Regions from separate parts of the Enterobacter sp. UPMP2061 genome, predicted to be linked through region 2. Evidence: predicted binding sites of a transcription regulator. Region 2 holds the regulator's gene; each other region holds the start of a gene.
What was found. Region 2 encodes PurR, which represses purine synthesis genes. Its sites were predicted from a motif close to CANGCAAACGTTTGCNTG; they were not measured.
Positions count from the first base shown of each region.

Region 1 (4,700 bases), 340 kb from region 2:
ATTCTTACGCAATAGCATAAAAAACAACCAATTTCACAGCCATCTGGATGGCTTTTGTCGATCATAAGAAAAAATGAGCCGTTTAACTTCTGTTTATACGAAAGGCCTTTAGCTAAATTAAACATAAGGAAATCATATATATAAGAATAAAACGGATGTTTAATTCGCCAGGTGGCACTGAAATTTGAGGTGCTTCACAAAGTTCCCAAAAATACATATTTAGTTACACATATTTTCTTTTAGTAACTGAATCTTGAAGATTGTAGCACTTTCAGTGTAGCGAAACGGTTCTATGAATGGAAAGATGCCTGTCTGACACATAAAGACACCTAACTCTCATCAATAGTTCCGGAAATATTTATTGACAGAATTTATTGGCGGCAGTGGCGAGTGTCATAAAAAAACCAATGAGGGTAATAAATAATGATGAAGCGCAATATCCTGGCAGTGGTAGTCCCTGCCCTGCTGGTAGCCGGTGCAGCAAACGCTGCTGAAATCTATAACAAAGACGGCAACAAATTAGATCTTTACGGGAAAGCAGTTGGCCTGCATTACTTCTCTGATTACGCGGGCAACGATGGCGACAACACTTACGCGCGTCTGGGCTTCAAAGGTGAAACTCAGATCAACGATCAGCTGACTGGTTACGGTCAGTGGGAATACAACTTCCAGGGTAACAACTCTGAAGGTGGCGATGCACAGAACGGCAACAAAACCCGTCTGGCATTCGCAGGTCTGAAATTTGGTGACGCAGGCTCCTTCGACTACGGTCGTAACTACGGTCTGGTCTATGACGCAATCGGCATCACCGATATGCTGCCTGAGTTCGGCGGCGACACCGGCGCGAGCGATAACTTCTTCGCAGGCCGTACGGGTGGTCTGGCGACTTACCGTAACAGCAACTTCTTCGGCCTGGTTGACGGTCTGAACTTTGGTGTTCAGTACCTGGGCAAAAATGAACGTGATGACGCAGTACGTTCCAACGGTGACGGCTGGGCAACCTCTCTGAGCTATGATTTCGACGGTTTCGGCATTGTGGGTGCTTATGGTGCAGCTGACCGTACCAACAACCAGCAGACGCTGGATTGGGGTAAAGGCGACAAAGCTGAGCAGTGGGCAACCGGCCTGAAATATGACGCGAACAACATCTACCTGGCAGCTATTTATGGCGAGATGCGTAACGCAGCGCGTCTGGGCAGCCGTGGTTTCGCTAACAAGTCTCAGGACTTCTCTGTCGTCGCTCAGTACCAGTTCGACTTCGGTCTGCGTCCATCCATCGCTTACTACAAATCTAAAGCGAAAGACGTAGAAGGTATCGGTGACGAAGACTACATCAACTACATCGACGTTGGTGCGACATACTACTTCAACAAAAACATGTCTACCTATGTTGACTATCAGATCAACCAGCTGAAAGACGACAACAAGCTGGGCATCAACAACGACGATATCGTGGCTCTGGGTCTGGTTTACCAGTTCTAATCAGCACACCTCGTTGTTATATGCTTAATGAACAGGGCTTCGGCCCTGTTTTTTTATTCCTGAGAGAAAATAATAGCGACTTTTGAAAAGCCGCACGCTTTTCGTCGCAAACGGTTGGCATTTTGTAAATCTACCGTTAACCTGATAGCGGATTTCACTTCTGTAATCACAATGGAACTTCGTCATGTTTGAGAACATTACTGCCGCTCCTGCCGACCCAATTCTGGGCCTGGCCGATCTGTTTCGTGCCGACGACCGCCCTGGCAAAATCAACCTGGGTATTGGTGTATATAAAGATGAAACCGGCAAAACTCCGGTACTGACCAGCGTCAAAAAAGCTGAGCAGTATCTGCTGGAAAACGAAACCACCAAAAACTACCTCGGTATTGATGGTATCCCTGAATTTGGTCGCTGCACCCAGGAGCTGCTGTTCGGCAAAGGCAGCACCATTGTGAGCGAAAAACGCGCCCGCACGGCGCAGACCCCAGGCGGTACCGGCGCACTGCGCGTGGCGGCAGATTTCCTGGCGAAAAACACCTCTGTGAAGCGTGTGTGGGTAAGCAATCCAAGCTGGCCGAACCACAAGAGCGTTTTTAATTCTGCGGGTCTGGAAGTGCGTGAATACGCCTACTACGACGCGGCAAACCACGCGCTGGATTTCGACGGTCTACTGGCCAGCCTGAGCGAAGCCCAGGCGGGCGATGTGGTGCTGTTCCACGGCTGCTGCCATAACCCAACCGGTATCGATCCTACGCTTGAGCAGTGGGAACAGCTGGCTAAGCTGTCCGTTGAAAAAGGCTGGCTGCCGCTGTTCGACTTCGCTTACCAGGGCTTTGCCCGTGGTCTGGAAGAAGATGCAGAAGGTCTGCGCGCATTCGCCGCCGTGCATCAGGAGCTGATTGTCGCAAGCTCCTATTCCAAGAACTTTGGTCTGTATAACGAGCGTGTCGGCGCCTGTACGCTGGTGGCTGCTGACGAAGCAACCGTCGATCGCGCATTCAGCCAGATGAAGTCCGTGATCCGCGCTAACTACTCTAACCCACCGGCACACGGTGCGTCTGTGGTCGCGACGATCCTGAGCAACGATGCGCTGCGCGCAATCTGGGAACAAGAGCTGAACGATATGCGTCAGCGCATTCAGCGCATGCGTCTGCTGTTTGTGAACACGCTGGCTGAGAAAGGCGCTGACCGTGACTTCAGCTTCATCATCAAGCAGAACGGCATGTTCTCCTTCAGCGGCCTGACCAAAGAGCAGGTGCTGCGCCTGCGTGAAGAGTTTGGCGTGTATGCCGTTGCCTCTGGCCGCGTGAACGTTGCAGGTATGACGCCTGACAACATGGCGCCGCTGTGCGAAGCCATTGTCGCGGTGCTGTAACCTGCACCCATAAAAAAAGCCTGCATCGCGCAGGCTTTTTTATTTTACCGGGTTTACCAGACAGGCATTTCATCCTGAAGGAACGGGTTATGCAACCGCTCATCGCCCAGCGTCGACATTGGTCCGTGTCCAGGGATAAACGTCACATCATTACCTAACGGCAATAACTTCTGCTTAATCGACTGAATCAGTTGACCGTGATCGCCGCGTGGGAAATCGCTGCGTCCTACGCCCCCTTTGAAAATCACGTCACCGGAAATCAGCAGGCGCGACACGTCATCAAAGAAGACGATATGGCCGGGCGTATGCCCTGGGCAATGCAACACCTGTAAAGTTACATTCCCTACGTTAACGCGATCGCCTTCGTTCAGCCAGCGGTCCGGTGTCAGTGGCTGACAGTCATCCAGACCAAACATGCGGCTTTGGGCAGGTAGCCCCTGAAGCCAGAACTCATCTTCTTTTTCCGGGCCGATAATCGGCACACCGTAGTGTTCAGCCAGTTCTGCCGCTGCACCCACATGGTCGAGATGGCCATGGGTGAGTAAAATCTGCATCAGCGTTACACCGCTGGCAGCGACTTCCTGCTTGATTGTCCCTGCGTCTCCACCGGGATCGACAAGCGCGGCCAGTTTAGTTTGTTCACACCAGATCAATGAACAGTTCTGTGAGAACGCGGTAACCGGAATAATACGATAGTTCATACTGCTCCTGTGTTTCGTTATTACCAGTGCCGAACCGGCCCGGTATCAATATGCACAAAGTTGCTACGTGGGTAGTATCCTACACCACCTGCGCGCATAGATAACGCCGCTTTGCGAATATTGGCTAACGAAACGCCTTCAATATGGAAATCCATCGCCTGCCCTTTAGTGTGATAGCTTTTTTTCGCTACCCCACGGCTGTGGGCGCGCAGTTCATTGTTGGTATCCAGAGAGCGATAGCCAGAAATGAGTTGCACCGGCCTTTTGGTCCCCAGCAGTCCCTGCAAGCGGTAAAGCTGATCGAATAATCCAGGGTCGATGGCTTTGATTTTATTCGCGCGGAAATCACGGAAAAAATGGTTGAGTCTTGCTAATTCATCCTGAATATAGCCTCTGCCATCGAAAAATTCCGCTTTAAGCGTCTCACCAGTATGCAGATTGTTGAGCGTTAAAATACGCGGACGAGGTGTCGAGAGGGTGGCAAATGCTGGCGTCGGAAGGATGGCTGCTGCGCCCAGCGCAACGCCACCTAACGCCAGCAATTTGCGGCGATTAGCGTCAAATTTGTCCATGATAATCAGGTCTACAGGTAAAAGAAATTGTCAATATGCTTAGCGCACGAAGGGCACCATAACTGGCAAAGCCTGCTACGTCAAGGCGCCCAACCCCAGTGAATACGCGGCTTGCAGACAGATCGCCTCATATTCACCATAACTTACGACAATCATTTTTACCGAACTACTTCATTTACCTGATTAATTGTTCCGCTTTTGGCAAAATTTGTGCGCCGGATCGCGCTGTCAGATCATAATTGTAAATATCTGTACGATACTGGGTGCGTCCGTCCGCGCCTACAAACGCCGTCAGATAGTAAAGATTGACCGGAATATTGTGGCGAATATTGACGTAACGCGTATCCCCCTGCTTCAGGGCATCTGATATCCGCGTATCGTTCCAGCCTGCATCCTGCAACAGCATATTCGCCAGCTCGGAGGCCTTGTTCACGCGGACACAGCCCGAGCTGAGCGCGCGTGCATCTTTCTGAAACAGATTATGGTTCGGGGTATCATGCAGGTAGATAGCGTCCGAACTTGGCATATTGAATTTGTAACGTCCCAGCGAGTTATGTGCGCCCGGTGCCT
Region 1 covers NZ_JBSKJP010000001.1:715,835-720,534, reverse strand. Annotated here, with positions in the region: gene ompF (porin OmpF) at 424-1,482, shown strand; gene ACWKXX_RS03350 (amino acid aminotransferase) at 1,667-2,857, shown strand; gene ACWKXX_RS03345 (MBL fold metallo-hydrolase) at 2,911-3,558, opposite strand; gene ACWKXX_RS03340 (YcbK family protein) at 3,579-4,130, opposite strand; gene ldtD (L,D-transpeptidase) at 4,306-4,700, opposite strand, start outside.
Region 1: the regulator PurR is predicted to act here: its motif matches at 1,586-1,603, upstream of ACWKXX_RS03350 (amino acid aminotransferase).

Region 2 (4,700 bases):
AAACCGTGGCGAACTGCAAAATGGCGACCTGGTGTTCTTCCGCACCCAGGGACGCGGTACGGCCGATCACGTTGGGGTGTATGTGGGTAACGGTAAATTTATCCAGTCACCGCGCAGCGGTCAGGACATTCAGATCACCTCTCTCAGCGAAGATTATTGGGTGCGCCACTATGTGGGTGCGCGCCGCGTGATGACGCCAAAAACCATTCGCTAAACCCTGCCCTGCCGCCTCCATGGCAGGGTAAGTTCCTCTTTTGCATACCCTTTCAATTTGCTATTCTGTCCTTGTTGTCTGTAGGGTTATTGGCAACGTATAAAACTATAAGGAGAGAAGCAATGTCGTTCGAATTACCTGCACTACCGTATGCAAAAGACGCCCTGGCCCCGCACATTTCCGCGGAAACCCTGGAGTACCATTACGGCAAGCATCACCAGACCTATGTCACCAACCTGAACAATCTGATCAAGGGCACCGATTTTGAAGGCAAAACGCTGGAAGAGATCGTGCGCAGTTCAGACGGCGGCGTATTCAACAACGCCGCACAGGTGTGGAACCACACCTTCTACTGGCACTGCCTGGCCCCCAATGCAGGCGGAGAACCTACCGGTGAGCTGGCGGCAGCGATTAACGCCGCGTTCGGCAGTTTCGCGGATTTTAAAACGAAGTTTACTGACGCAGCCGTTAAAAACTTTGGCTCCGGCTGGACCTGGCTGGTAAAAGAGGCTGATGGCAAACTGGCTATCGTTTCCACTTCTAATGCGGGTACCCCTCTGACCACCAGCGCCACGCCGCTGATGACCGTGGACGTATGGGAACACGCCTATTACATTGATTACCGTAATGCGCGCCCGAACTACCTGGAACACTTCTGGGCACTGGTTAACTGGGAATTTGTTGCGAAGAACTTCGCCGCGTAAGAGACACGCAGAAGGGGCAGCCCTTCTGCGTTTTTGTTTATTCCGCCGTACACACCGCTTCAGGCTGTTTACGACCAGACATAATCACCAGCAGCAGGCCGAGTGCAGCAATGATCGCCCCCATCACCGGCACAAAGCTGTAACCCAAACCACCTGAGATCACCGCCCCGCCCGCTGCGGCCCCCAGCGCATTGCCCAGGTTAAACGCACCGATATTCACCGACGAAGAGAGCCCCGGCGCTTCGTGCGCAACGCGCATTACGCGCATCTGCAACGGTGGCACCACGGCAAAGGTTGCGGCGCCCCACACCACCATGGCAATCGCGGCACCCACTTCGTTACGCGCCAGCCACGGAATCGCCACCATGATGACAATCAGCAGCGTTAAAAAACCTTTCAGTGTTCCACTGACGGAGCGGTCGGCAAATTTCCCACCAAGATAGTTGCCAATCGAGAACCCGACACCAATCAGCACCAGCATCGCGGTAACAAAGAGTGGCGTTGCGTGGGTAATGTCGTGCAGCACCGGGGAGATATAGGTGTAGAGCGTAAACATCGCCCCGGCCCCCAGTACCGTGGTAAGCAGCGCGGACAACACCTGAGGACGCATCAGCACCGCCAGCTCTTTACGTACTTCCGGACGTTCTCCCGCACTTCCTTTCGGCAGTGAGAAGAACAGCGCAACCATCGCGACCACGCCCAGTCCGGCGGTTGCGAGGAAAGACATACGCCAGCCGATGGCCTCTCCCAGCCAGGTGGCAGCGGGAACGCCGCCGATATTAGCGATGGTGAGGCCCATGAACATAGTGGCTACCGCGCTGGCCTGCTTATGTTTTGGCACCACGCTGGCGGCAACAACCGAGCCCAGTCCGAAGAAGGCGCCATGGTTGAGGCTGGTCAGAATGCGCGAAAGCATCAGAGTGGTGTAATCGGGCGAAATCGCGGAAAGCACATTTCCGAGAGTGAAAATCGCCATCAGGAAAATCAGCGCATTGCGGCGAGCGCGGTGGGAAAGCAGCAGCGTCATCAGCGGCGCGCCCACCATCACGCCAATCGCGTAGGCGCTAATTAACATACCGGCCGCAGGAATTGAGACGTCCACACCCCGGGCGATAACAGGCAATAACCCCATCGGGGAGAATTCAGTGGTGCCAATCCCAAAGGCGCCAATCGCCAGGGCCAGCAGGGGAAAATTGATTTTCATGAAGAGACTCCGGATACCGTGCCATAACCCGGCACAGAACTAAGAAGTCAAAAGCATGACATCAATCACAAAAAATGAGAAGTTAACATTTTGGCAAAAGATTTTTGCCGGAGAGGTAACAATAGCGGCAAGAGAGGGAGAAGGTTCTCCCCCCTCCTGAATCAGTGCAGCGCAGCGGTTAAACCACCCGCAACAATCAGGGCAAGAACAACAATGGTGGTAAACAGCGAAAACTTCAGATCGGTACTCATCAATTTTTCTCCTTTTATTCACCCTACGAAAAGTGAGCTTGCTCATTTTTACACAGTTCAGGTCAAAAATCTTCCAGGATTTAAGCGGATATCCACTTTACCTCTTCCCCTTTTCATCAAGATAGGACAAAATTCCACGCTAAATTTATTAGCGTACCGGCCACTGACCCCCTCCTGACGTCCTGTGTCGTTTTCCCGGCGTGTCGCAACTCATGTTTGCGTGATAAGGGTGAGAGAAGGCAAACGTTTACCTTCAATTTTTTCAGGAGCTTAGGATATGGTCTGGAGTGACATTTAATGGCAACAATTAAAGACGTAGCAAAACGCGCAAACGTTTCCACTACAACCGTATCACATGTTATTAACAAAACGCGTTTCGTCGCTGAAGAGACGCGTAATGCCGTCTGGGCGGCAATCAAAGAGCTGCACTACTCGCCAAGTGCGGTCGCCCGCAGCTTGAAGGTTAATCACACCAAATCGATTGGTCTGCTGGCCACCAGCAGTGAAGCGGCCTACTTTGCTGAAATCATCGAAGCCGTTGAAAAAAACTGCTTCCAGAAAGGCTATACCCTGATTCTGGGCAACGCGTGGAACAACATTGAAAAACAGCGCGCTTACCTGTCAATGATGGCGCAAAAGCGCGTCGACGGCCTGCTGGTAATGTGTTCTGAATACCCCGAGTCGGTCCTTTCTATGCTGGAAGAGTATCGCCACATTCCGATGGTGGTCATGGACTGGGGCGAAGCGCGCGCAGACTTTACCGACTCCGTTATTGATAACGCCTTTGAAGGCGGCTACATGGCGGGGCGTTATCTGGTAGAACGCGGTCATCGTGAAATTGGCGTGATCCCGGGTCCGCTGGAGCGTAACACCGGAGCTGGCCGTCTGGCCGGTTTCATGAAAGCGATGGAAGAGGCGCTGATCACCGTGCCGGAAAACTGGATTGTTCAGGGCGACTTCGAGCCGGAGTCGGGCTATCGCGCCATGCAGCAGATCGTCTCCCAGCCGCATCGCCCTACCGCGGTGTTCTGCGGCGGCGACATCATGGCGATGGGCGCGCTCTGCGCGGCGGATGAACTCGGCCTGCGCGTCCCGCAGGATATCTCGGTGATCGGCTATGACAACGTGCGCAACGCCCGCTTCTTTACCCCGGCGCTGACCACCATTCACCAGCCGAAAGATTCGCTGGGTGAAACGGCCTTCAACATGCTGCTGGACAGGATCGTCAACAAGCGTGAACAGTCCCAGTCCATTGAAGTTCACCCGCGCCTGATTGAACGCCGTTCCGTTGCGGACGGTCCGTTCCGCGACTACCGTCGTTAATCTCATTACGGGGCCAGCTATGCTGGTTCCCGCAACCACTCCCGGTTCAGCGTTTCGCTGTCGCCCAGATAATCCAGCAGCCAGGCCATGGCGGGCGAGACGTCGTTTTGCTGCCACGTCAGACAGCACGCGGCATCCGGGAAGGGGTTTTCCAGCGTCAAGGCCACCCACTCTCCCGCGTCGATGCGCGGGCGCGCAAAATGCACCGGCACCATGCCAACGCACAGCCCCGCGCTCAGACAGGTGGCTGACGACTCCCAGTCCGGTGCGACCACGCGGCGCTGATTATCCAGCAGCCAGGTAATGCGCTTGGGCAGCGAGCGGGAGGTATCTTCCAGCACCAGCGAGGGCCAGTTGCGTAAGGTGTCATCGCTCAGCGGACCTTCCAGCGCCGCCAGCGGGTGATCGCGCGCGACCACGCAGGTCCAGCTCAGCATGCCCATGTCGCGAAACGCGTAGCGCCCCCCAACCGGGATCGCCTGGGTTGCACCAATCGCCATCTCCGCCCTGCCGTCCGCCAGCGCATCCCAGACGCCGTTGAACACTTCCTGCGAAACACGCAGTTCGACGTCGGAAAAATGACGATAGAAATCGACGATCATCTGCCGGGTCCGCTCCGGCTTAACGATGTTATCCACCGCGATAGCGAGATGCCCGCGCCAGCCGTTGGCGATCTGCTGGCACTGCTCACGGGTGATCTGCATTTTTTTGATAACAGACCGCCCTTCCTTCAAAAACCACGCTCCGGCAGGCGTGAGCTCCACGTCGCGATGACGCCGCTCGAACAGCGGCACCGCCAGCCACGCTTCCAGCTGGCGCACCGTATAGCTGATAGCCGAGGGAACGCGATGCAGCTCCTGGGCGGCACCGGTAAAGCTGCCGTTACGCGCCACGGCATCAACCACTTCAAGGGAATAATCTGACCACATATTTAGCCTGCAAAATTTTTGAATGCACCCGCCAAATATTAGCGTTTCACAAGCCGCTTTACACTCCCTACACTC
Region 2 covers NZ_JBSKJP010000001.1:1,056,553-1,061,252, reverse strand. Annotated here, with positions in the region: gene ACWKXX_RS05180 (C40 family peptidase) at 1-214, shown strand, start outside; gene sodB (superoxide dismutase [Fe]) at 337-918, shown strand; gene ACWKXX_RS05170 (MFS transporter) at 956-2,122, opposite strand; gene cydH (cytochrome bd-I oxidase subunit CydH) at 2,284-2,373, opposite strand; gene purR (HTH-type transcriptional repressor PurR) at 2,671-3,696, shown strand; gene punR (DNA-binding transcriptional activator PunR) at 3,714-4,625, opposite strand.

Region 3 (4,700 bases), on a different contig from region 2:
GATCGCCAGCAGACCAGCGTATTCACCCTGCGCACCGGAGTTCGGCTGCATGCAGAGCGCGTCGTACCCGGTCAGCTTCACCAGCCAGTCGGAGAGCTGGTTGATCATCATGTGATACCCTTCCGCCTGCTCAGCCGGGCAGAACGGGTGCAGCTCAGAGAATTCAGGCCAGGTAATTGGGATCATCTCAGCCGCGGCGTTCAGCTTCATGGTGCAGGAGCCCAGCGGGATCATCGCCTGGTTTAGCGCCAGATCTTTACGTTCCAGAGAGTGCATGTAACGCATCATCTCGGTTTCGCTGTGATAGCGGTTGAACACCGGGTGAGTCAGGATCGCGTCGTCGCGCAGCATGCTTTCCTGAATGGAGCGGCTGTCGAGCGCAACCTCTTTGTCGAGCGTATCAACGTCCAGACCGTGTGCGTCACCCAGCAATACGTTGAACAGGGTCAGGATATCGTCACGGGTGGTGCTTTCGTCCAGCGTAATGCCGACCGCATTGTGAATGTCGCTGCGCAGGTTGATTTGCGCTGCCTCGGCGCGCGCCAGCACGGCCGCTTTGTCTGCCACCTCGACGCACAGGGTATCGAAATAGTGTTCATGACGCAGTCTGAGACCTTTCTGTTGCAGACCGCAGGCCAGGATATCGGCCAGACGGTGGATGCGGCTGGCAATACGTTTCAGGCCAGCCGGACCGTGGAACACCGCGTACAGGCTGGCAATGTTAGCCAGCAGCACCTGCGAGGTACAGATGTTGGAGTTCGCTTTCTCGCGGCGGATATGCTGCTCGCGGGTCTGCATCGCCATGCGCAGCGCGGTGTTACCGGCGGCATCTTTCGATACGCCGATAATACGGCCTGGCATGGAACGTTTAAATTCATCTTTCGCGCCAAAGAACGCCGCGTGCGGGCCGCCGTAGCCCATCGGCACGCCGAAACGCTGAGCTGAGCCGAAGACAATATCCGAGCCCTGTTTGCCTGGCGCCGTCAGCAGCACCAGCGCCATAAAATCAGCGGCGACGCTAACAATAACCTTACGGGATTTCAGCTCGGCGATCAGTGCGCCGTAGTCGTGCACTTCCCCGGTGGTGCCCACCTGCTGCAACAGCACGCCGAAGACGTCCTGGTGATCCAGCACTTTTTCAGCGTCGTCGACAATCACCTCAAAGCCGAAGGTTTCCGCACGGGTGCGCACCACGTCCAGCGTCTGGGGATGCACGTCCGCCGCCACGAAGAAGCGGTTGGCGTTTTTCAGCTTGCTCACGCGCTTCGCCATCGCCATCGCTTCGGCGGCGGCGGTCGCTTCATCCAGCAGCGAGGCAGAGGCGATATCCATACCGGTCAGATCCAGCGTCACCTGCTGGAAGTTCAGCAGCGCTTCCAGACGGCCCTGGGAGACTTCTGGCTGATACGGGGTGTAAGCGGTGTACCAGCCCGGGTTTTCCAGCATGTTACGCAGGATCACCGGCGGTAACTGCACGTTGGTGTAGCCCATGCCAATGTAAGACTTATAGCGCTTGTTAAGGCCGGCGATGGCCTTCAGCTCCGCCAGCGCGGCGAACTCCGTCGTGGACTCGCCTACCTGCGGCGGCGTAGCAAGCTGGATGTCTTTTGGCACGATCTGGCCGATCAGTGCGTTTAATGAATCCGCGCCAACTGTCTTCAGCATCTCCTGCTGTTGCTGAGCATCCGGCCCAATGTGACGTTCAATGAAGGCGCCACGGTTTTCAAGCTGGCTTAAAGTCTGTGTCATGAGCGATGGTTCCTGAAACGTGCAGTGAATTTAAGTTCCCTCTCCCTTTGGGAGAGGGTTAGGGTGAGGGGAAGATTGGCACCCTCACCCCTGCCCTCTCCCAAAGGGAGAGGGGGATTACTGATTACTCGTCTTCTAACAGTGCTTCGTACGCGGTCGCATCCAGCAGCGCGGCAACCTGCGCTTCGTCGCTGGCTTTGATCTTGAAGATCCAGCCGCCTTCATACGGTTCGCTGTTGACCAGCTCCGGGGAGTCGCTCAGCGCGTCGTTCACGGCAACAATTTCACCGCTCACCGGGGCGTAGATGTCAGAGGCCGCTTTAACGGATTCCGCCACCGCACAGTCGTCGCCTGCGCTCACGGTTGCGCCCACTTCCGGCAGATCAACAAACACCATGTCGCCCAGCAGCTCCTGCGCGTGCTCGGTGATCCCAACGGTGTAAGTGCCGTCCGCCTCTTTGCGCAGCCACTCGTGTTCTTTGCTGTATTTCAGTTCTGCTGGCACATTGCTCATTGAAGTTCTCCTGATAAAAATAGTTAGGCGACCGGCTTACCGGCGCGAACAAAAATCGGTTTGGTCACGTTGACCGGCATTTCGCGGTTGCGGATCTGCACCACCGCCGTTTCGCCAATCCCCGCCGGCACGCGTGCCAGGGCAATACTGTAGCCGAGCGTCGGGGAGAACGTTCCGCTGGTGATCACGCCTTCGCGATGATTGCCATCGGCATCGGTGAAGCGTACAGGCAGCTCGCCGCGCAGAACGCCTTTTTCTTTCATCACCAGGCCTACCAGCTGTTCAGTGCCCTTCTCGCGCTGCATCTCCAGCGCTTCACGGCCAATAAAATCACGGTCAGCCGGTTCCCACGCAATGGTCCAGCCCATGTTGGCCGCCAGCGGAGAGACGCCTTCGTCCATCTCCTGACCGTAGAGGTTCATCCCTGCTTCCAGACGCAGCGTATCGCGCGCGCCCAGGCCCGCAGGCTTCACGCCCGCCTCCACCAGCGCACGCCAGAAATCAGCGGCCTTCTCGTTTGGCATCGCAATTTCGTAGCCCGCTTCACCGGTGTAGCCGGTGGTGGCGATAAACAGATCGCCCGCCTGCACGCCGAAGAACGGCTTCATGCCTTCGGTGGCTTTGCGCTGCTCGTCGCTGAACAGAGAGGCGGCTTTCGCCTGGGCGTTTGGCCCCTGCACGGCAATCAGCGACAGATCGTCACGGACGGTGATGTCTATGGCGTAAGGTTCAGCGTGTTGGGAAATCCAGGAGAGATCTTTTTCGCGGGTGGCGGAGTTTACAACGAGGCGGAAGAAATCTTCGGTGAAGTAGTAGACGATGAGGTCGTCAATCACGCCGCCAGAGGCATTGAGCATGCCGGTATAGAGCGCTTTGCCCGGCGTTTTCAGTTTGGCGACGTCGTTTGCCAGCAGATAACGCAAAAACTCCCGGGTGCGGCTACCGCGCAGGTCGACAATCGTCATATGAGACACGTCGAACATACCGGCATCGGTGCGCACCGCGTGGTGCTCATCAATCTGCGAGCCGTAGTGCAGCGGCATCATCCAGCCGTGGAAGTCCACCATGCGGGCGCCGCACAACACGTGCTGTTCGTACAAAGGAGTCTGTTGAGCCATCTTTTCCTCGTTGAAAAATTCACCGTGAAACCCGGTGTCGGCCTCGCGATCGGGGGCCGACGCAAACGTTCTCTTTTACCTGAACTTACCACCGAAACCGGCGGTTAACCATAAGGTAAAACGGGTCATCACATTAGCTTATGACCAAAAATCGCTGAAAAGCCTACAGAGTTATTCACTGGGAAAATGCGATTAAACCCGCATAAAATTAACAATGATCTAACAGAATTTAGCAGATGGTGATATTTCGTGCGGAAAAACGGGCCGAATTTCCGTAACATAAAAATAGTAAGATTAGATTTTCTAATGCGAAAAATGACGTGAAATTAGATTATTTCAAACAAGGAAATTTCCCCGGCGCGGAGGCCGGGAAAATAAAGTGTGACGGGGATCGAGATTAACGTAACCAGTCGGGAAGATCGTTGAGGCCCATTGCCTGACGAAGAAGCTGCGGTTTTACGCCGGGAAGAGTGTCGGCCAGCTTGAGGCCAATATCGCGCAGCAGTTTTTTCGCCGGATTCGCTCCGGCAAACAGCTCGCGGAAACCCTGCATCCCCGCCAGCATCATCGCCGCACTGTGTTTGCGGCTGCGCTCGTAGCGACGCAGATACAGATGCTGGCCAATATCTTTGCCTTCCCGATGCAGGCGACGCAGCTCTTCAACCAGCTCAGCCGCGTCCATAAAGCCGAGGTTCACCCCCTGCCCGGCCAGCGGATGAATGGTATGCGCCGCATCCCCCACCAGCGCCAGACGGTGCGCGGCAAACTGACGCGCGTAGCGACCGGTTAACGGAAACGTCTGGCGTTCGCTTTCAAGCATGCACAGGCCCAGACGGTTATCAAACGCCACGCATAGCGCCTGACTGAAGGCATCCGGCGTCGCCTCCTGCATCTGCTGCGCTTTCTCCGGCTCTAAGGACCAGACGATGGAGCAGAGATGCGGATCGGCAAGCGGCAGGAAGGCCAGAATGCCGTCATTATGGAAAATCTGGCGCGCCACGCCGCCGTGCGGCTCTTCGGTGCGGATTGTGGCCACCAACGCGTGATGGCGGTAATCCCAGAAGGTCAGCGGAATATCCGCTTTGTTACGCAGCCAGGAATTGGCGCCGTCGGCACCCACCACCAGACGCGCGGTCAGCATGTCGCCACTTTCAAGAGTGATAAACGCGTCGTTTTCGCCCCACGCCACCTGCTGGAGTTTCGCCGGTGCGATCAGCGTGACGTCGCTGCACTGCTGTGCTTTCTGCCACAGCGCGTGGTGGATCACCGCGTTTTCAACGATGTGTCCAAGGTGGCTATAGCCCATGCTTTCATCGTCA
Region 3 covers NZ_JBSKJP010000011.1:58,079-62,778, forward strand. Annotated here, with positions in the region: gene gcvP (aminomethyl-transferring glycine dehydrogenase) at 1-1,749, opposite strand, end outside; gene gcvH (glycine cleavage system protein GcvH) at 1,874-2,263, opposite strand; gene gcvT (glycine cleavage system aminomethyltransferase GcvT) at 2,287-3,381, opposite strand; gene ubiI (FAD-dependent 2-octaprenylphenol hydroxylase) at 3,779-4,700, opposite strand, start outside.
Region 3: the regulator PurR is predicted to act here: its motif matches at 3,440-3,457, upstream of gcvT (glycine cleavage system aminomethyltransferase GcvT).